One region of the Clostridium sp. CM038 genome, then DNA from elsewhere that is predicted to be linked to it. Evidence: riboswitches for the same ligand, from Rfam matches in the RefSeq annotation. Region 1 holds a riboswitch; the other holds the start of a gene.
What was found. Region 1 has a riboswitch for glycine ahead of ACWJKS_RS12175 (alanine/glycine:cation symporter family protein). Riboswitches for the same ligand answer to the same signal wherever they lie in the genome.
Positions count from the first base shown of each region.

Region 2: it holds a riboswitch for glycine, as region 1 does, so the genes downstream of both, ACWJKS_RS05495 (GrdX family protein) here and ACWJKS_RS12175 (alanine/glycine:cation symporter family protein) in region 1, are expected to answer to the same signal.

Region 1 is NZ_CM143651.1:2,628,266-2,631,475, forward strand. It holds gene ACWJKS_RS12170 (phosphoribosylformylglycinamidine synthase) at 1-169, opposite strand, end outside; gene ACWJKS_RS12175 (alanine/glycine:cation symporter family protein) at 463-1,806, opposite strand; glycine riboswitch at 1,951-2,080, opposite strand; RNA gene rnpB (RNase P RNA component class A) at 2,260-2,645, opposite strand; gene ACWJKS_RS12185 (Nif3-like dinuclear metal center hexameric protein) at 2,697-3,210, opposite strand, start outside.
Region 2 is NZ_CM143651.1:1,215,855-1,219,064, reverse strand. It holds gene ACWJKS_RS05505 (thioredoxin family protein) at 1-146, opposite strand, end outside; gene trxB (thioredoxin-disulfide reductase) at 165-1,085, opposite strand; gene ACWJKS_RS05495 (GrdX family protein) at 1,117-1,494, opposite strand; glycine riboswitch at 1,577-1,645, opposite strand; gene ACWJKS_RS05490 (double-cubane-cluster-containing anaerobic reductase) at 1,885-3,030, opposite strand; gene ACWJKS_RS05485 (acyl-CoA dehydratase activase) at 3,048-3,210, opposite strand, start outside.

The sequences.
Region 1 (3,210 bases):
TTAGGTACTGCTCCTTGGTTATTCCCATAACATCATATCTATTAACTAGTCTAAGCCCATCCAAGTTCGATATACCTAAATTTATTTTTATATCTCTTAATTTTTTTTCACCTTCAACATTATAGTTCGCTTTTTTCTCTACATATAACCTATATATCTTATCTTTCATGATTAATACCTCCAAAATTTATATTTATACGAATATTAAACAATGATTTTCTTTTATAATTCGTTATAATCACATTATAATATACTTCATCTAATTATAAAAGCATATTTTAGAATAAAGTTGTTTTTAATTTTTCTATAATATTATTAAATTACGAAATTTAATAATATTATAGTAATTATGAAATTTCTTATCTTAATGTAGTTTCATACTTCATTGTTTTAATACTAACAAAAAAACAGGATGGCATAAATCTGCCATCCTGTTTTTTTCTAAAAAGAAAATTATAAAATTTAGTTTTTCTTTTCAAAATCATTTTCGTAATTTTTCAAAGTCTTTTTAACTAAAGCTCCAAGACCTAATAATGCAATTAAATTCGGTATAACCATTAATCCATTAAAAGTATCAGCGAGTTCCCAAACTAGATCAACCTTTAGAGCTGCTCCTAATACTATAAATACAAGAACCAATCCTCTATATGTCGTTAACGCTTTTTTTCCAAATAAGTATTTAACATTTGCCTCTCCAAAAAAATACCAAGCTACTATGGTAGAAAAAGCAAAGAAAAATAACGCTATAGCTACAAATGGACCTCCAAGACTTCCCATACCATTCGAAAAAGCTTTTTGAGTTAACGCTATACCAGTAGTTTTTCCATCTAATGCTCCTGTAGTTAATATAACAAGTGCAGTTAATGTTAAAATTATAAAGGTATCAATAAATACACATACTATTGCAACGAGTCCCTGCTCAGTTGGATGATTAACTTTTGCAACTGCGTGTGCATGTGGTGTTGACCCCATTCCAGCTTCATTAGAAAATAAACCTCTTGCAATGCCGTATCTCATAGCTTCTTTTACGCCAACTCCTATTAAACCGCCAGTAGCCGCTTTAGGGTTAAAAGCTCCTACAAATATCATTTTAAATGCTGGTCCTAAATTAGCAAAATTCACTATAATGATTCCTAAACTACCCAGTATGTAAAATATAGCCATAAACGGAACTACTTTTTCAGTAAAGGCTGCAATTCGGCCTACTCCTCCAATAAAAATCATACCCGCTAATGCTGCAACTATCACACCAATGATTATACGAATATTGGTATTTGGGCTTATTGCTGCACTTATTGAGTTAGATTGTACCATATTCCCTATAAATCCTAATGCAATTATTATAGTTACTGAGAAAAATGCTGCCAACTTTTTACTCCCAAGGCCTTTACTAATATAGTAAGCAGGTCCTCCCGTCACCTCACCGTCAACTGTCTGTTTATACTTTTGACCAAGCACTGCTTCCGCAAAAATAGTTGCCATGCCAAAGAAAGCACTTAGCCACATCCAGAATATAGCACCCGGTCCTCCTGATGCTATAGCAGTTGCGGCTCCTGCTAAATTTCCTGTTCCTACTTGAGCCGCTATTGAAGTTGTCATGGCTTGAAAGGATGACATTCCATCTTTTCCTGCTTTATTGCCGAATTTAGCTCCTCCAAAAGTCTTTTTAAATGCATCTTTAAATTTTCTTACTTGAACAAATTTTAACGTTATTGTAAAGTAAATTCCAGTACCACATAACAAAAATATTAGTACATACCCCCACAAAACACCGTTAATACCTTTAATAATTGATAAAAAATCCATAAACACACGCTCCTTCTAGTTATTAAAATTTTTTCAGATAAAAAATTTCTTGTGTAAAGAATATATTTATACCAATTAATACTCTGTGAGACCATTATTTTTTAAAGCACACAAAAAATAGAGATCAAAATAAAATGACCTCTTGAAAATAACCCTGTCCTTTTACCTGAGAGTTTCACTAATGCACTATTAAATTTCATACAAATAATATGTAATTAAATAATGTTTAGCTTTCTCCTTCGGTGCTTATATAAGTCTCTCCAGAGGTTCGTCCGATATCAGTACTTCTCCAAAAATGGATACCTGAAAGTTTAACTTCTTCGGTGGATGTTATACATCTCTCTCCAAATATCTTCATCCGAAATTATTAATTTGTAATACTTCGCATGACTATAACATATTTTGAATTTTTAGTCAATAAAAAAAACACTCACTGTAAAGTGAGTGTTTTTTGGTACGACTAAGCCTATAAGCCGAGTCCTGTATTAGACAATCATCTATCTAGGCCCATTGTTACCAATAGGCTCAAGCGATACACCCGAGAACGAGACGGGCAGCCTCATAATGTTCTCCTATTCGATCTTGCTCCAGGTGGGGTTTACATAGCCGCAAAGTCGCCATTGCGCTGGTGAGCTCTTACCTCGCCTTTCCATCCTTGCTAGTACATTCAAAAATTTAGAAAAACTAAACTTTTGAATGCCTTTAGCGGTATATCTCTGTTGCACTTTCCTTAAAGTCACCTTCACTGGGTGTTATCCAGCACCCTGCCCTATGGAGCTCGGACTTTCCTCTCCTAATTATCGCACGCAATAATTAGCAGCGATTGTCTGGCTTACTCGTAAAACCAATGATATCATACTATTAAAATAAAAGCAAATAGTATTTTATTATTACTTAACTTTATATGGATCATGTGTATTTTTAGAAATTATAACCTCATTGTCATATCCATTTTCTATCAGTTGCTTTTTGAACTTTTCTGCAAATATTATGAGTGGTGTCCACTCAGTTGCAAAATGCCCAGCATCAATCAGCGCTATGTTTTCTTCTAATAAATCACTAACATGATGGTATTTAGTATCTCCTGTAATAATGCAATCTGCACCCAATTTTATGCTCTCCTCAAAAAAGTCTTCTCCACTGCCATTTATAATCGCAATGGTTTTTATTACTTTATTATGGTCGCCTGCATACCTAATATACTCAGTATTTAAAAGTTCTTTAACCTTTTCACATAAGGGCATTAATAAAATTGGGGTATCCAGAATCACTAGCCTTCCAATACCATTATCACCATTATTATACCCTTGAATTGTTGAATTCTCTATTACCTTATAATTAGTAAACCCTAAAATTTCTGTGACAATATCATTAAGTCCGCCTTTAACTGAATCTAAATTTGTA
Region 2 (3,210 bases), 1.4 Mb from region 1:
TCGCTATATTTGTTTTCTAGTTCGTGTACTCCAGGCATAAGTTCCTTACATACTTCACATTTGTCACCCCAGAAATCAACAAATACTGCTTTTTCAGAATAAGATACTACTTCCTCATCAAAATTTTCCTTTGTCAAACTAATCATTTTAAATACCCCCTAATTCTATTTATTTGCTATATATACTTCTGCAGAAGTTGCTGCTATTGCGCCATCAGCTGCTGCAGTTATAACCTGTCTCAAATTCTTGACCCTAATATCTCCAGCTGCGAAAACGCCTGGAATGTTGGTTACCATATCATCATTCGTCATTACATAACCACTTTCATCCATATTGACCTTACCTTTGAAAATTTCTGAAATAGGAATGTATCCGACAAATACAAAGCATCCATCAACCTTCACTTTTTGAACTTCGCCTGTTTTAACATTTCTGACCTTAAGGCCTTCAAGTATTTCATCGCCTTCTGCCTCATCTATAACTGAGTCGTATATAAACTTGATTTTTGGATTAGCAAAAGCTTTTTCTTGAATTGATTTACAAGCTCTTAATTCATCTCTTCTATGAATTACTGTTACACTATCTGCAAACTTCGTGAGATAAATTGCTTCAGTTATGGCGGAATCTCCACCGCCATTTACGGCTACATCGAGCTCCGTAAAGAAATCAGCATCACAGGTAGCGCAATATGAAATTCCCTTGCCCCGTAGCTCATTTTCATTTTTAAAACCTGCTAATCTGGGATAAGCGCCTGTTGCAATTACAATAGTTTTAGCCTTATATGTTTCTTTTTTGCATTTAACAGTTTTTATTTCACCTTCAAGTAAAATATTTTCTACAGTATCTTTTGCAAACTTTGTACCAAATTCCTCGGCTTGAGTTCTCATTCTTTTAATCAATTTTGGACCAGTGCACTCTTCAATTGAGCCAGGATAATTTGCAAGTTCATCTGTTATTGCGGCCTGTCCTCCAAATTTTCCTCGTTCAATTATTATAGAATCAAGTTTTGACCTTGATGCGTAAAGCCCTGCCGATAGCCCAGCTGGGCCACCTCCTATAATTATAGTGTCATAAATATGCTCCATTTTAAGCCCTCCCAGTATATTGCATTTATTTTCAATTTAGACCATGACTTATAATATCGTAATCTATTAACATGAAATCATTTCGCACCGCATCTGACCATGCTGGTGTTCCCCTATCTTTAATGAATTTTTCAGTTGTGTGTATTGATTCTTCAATAAAATTAACTGACTGTAAATCTATTACTTCTTTTTTTGATTTTGTTATTATTACAGTTTTGTAGGGCGTTTCATTTGGCTTTATGCTGCTAGAAAGCGGATGTGTGAGCAAAAGGTGTCCCTTATGAATATGATTTCTTACAGCTTTTAGTACATTCATTATTCCAGTACTTAAAAATTCGACTTTATATTTTTCACCAAATTTGTCTAGACATAATGGGTTATTAGTTACAATCAATACTTCTTCTATCAATTAATCCCCCCCTTACAAATACATTAATTCAATTTATTTCCGCTTGCGCATAAAAAAAGACAAAGATAAGAAGCTCATTTAAGCCTTTATCTCTGTCTTTTTACCTGAGAGAATTACTCCTTCGGTGCAATTGCTTTCCAGAGGTATATCAATCTTCGGTCCTTTTGCCTGAGATATTCATATTACAGCGCATGTAATACTTGGCCCTTCGGCTATCCATTTAAGGATGTTATATTAAATAACTAAGCTTAAGCTTAATCTCCCGAAAACATCATCTATCAATATTTAAAAGTTATTACAACTTTATTATAATCTTTTTTTTAACAATGTAAAGCTTTTAATTCAAATACTATCTATAAATTCAAATAATATCCACTTAAATCATTTATATTATAACATCTCTATAAATGCTGACATTCTTGTATTAATTTGTCCTATATCTGCTTGAGAATAATCTGTTTCAATGCTCATATATGGAATATTTTTCTTGTTGAAAACTCTTTTTAATCTAAGAGTTTCTACATTATACGTATGACAAGCTTGAAGTATTACATCTATTACTCCGTCAGCTTTATATTCTTTACATAACTTTTCTAACAAATCTATTCTGTTATCATTTGGAGTCATACAAGAGCATCCAATATTTAAATATTTTTCTGTTAAAGCGTAAAGAGGATCCTTGTTTTCATCAACCAATGTCTCTGTTGTTTTAGCTCCACCGCAGTTTTCATAGCATACCACTACTCCACCATTCTCTTCTATTGCCTTAATTATTTTTTCAGTTCCTTGTCCTAGAGGACATCCTGTAATAAGTATTCTCTTTGCATCACTCGAAACTTTTCTTTCCCCCATATTGTACCTATCTAATGACTCACTTGTTATGCTTTCAAGATCTTTTATCAATACTTCTTTATCCAATTTAAATCCTGCTCCAGATAGAACCTTATGCATTTCGTAGCCTGTAATTGCTGGTGGTTCTAGCTGGCCTAGCTCATAAAACTTTCTTAGAGCTACTCTTTCCCTATTTTTAAGCTTAATCGCTATTTTAAGCTTTTCATCCGTAATTTCAACACCATAAAAATTTTCTAGACACTTCTTTAGCTTTACTAATTCATTGCTCCATAGTTTATAAGAATCCTCATCATTACAGTTTTGAGGAAGCTGCATAATATGAGTCTTCTTAATATCTGCTAAATATTCATACATCTTCTTCTTTCCATCACATGTAGTTTCTCCAACAATCATATCGGAAAAATAAAAAAATGGACATTTATCTGTAATTGCAAAGCCATAAGATGCTTTAATTAATGGGCATAGATTTCTTGGTAAATCCCTTTCGGCATCAGCTATAGGTTCCTCAGTCATACTGCATAATGAAACTGCAATAGCATCTGCGGCCATTATTATTTCTGTTGGTGTGAAAGTACAAAATACACCCACAACCTTCTTGCCTTCATCTTTTAAATTCTTGATGCTTAAAAAAGCATTTCTTCTTGCCTCACTAAAATCTTCAAATTTTTCTGGTAAGTTATTCATTAATATATCCCCCTCCGTTATAACGTTTTATTAGAACTTTTTTCAATTCTGCTTGCCATTATAGCCGCTCCAATAGCACCTGCATATCTTGCCATTTTTTGAGTAGCTACAGGTGAACCTAATTTTTCTGAAAGTTGATCCATAATAAATGGGCTATCGCAAAGTCCTCCTGTTAAGAAA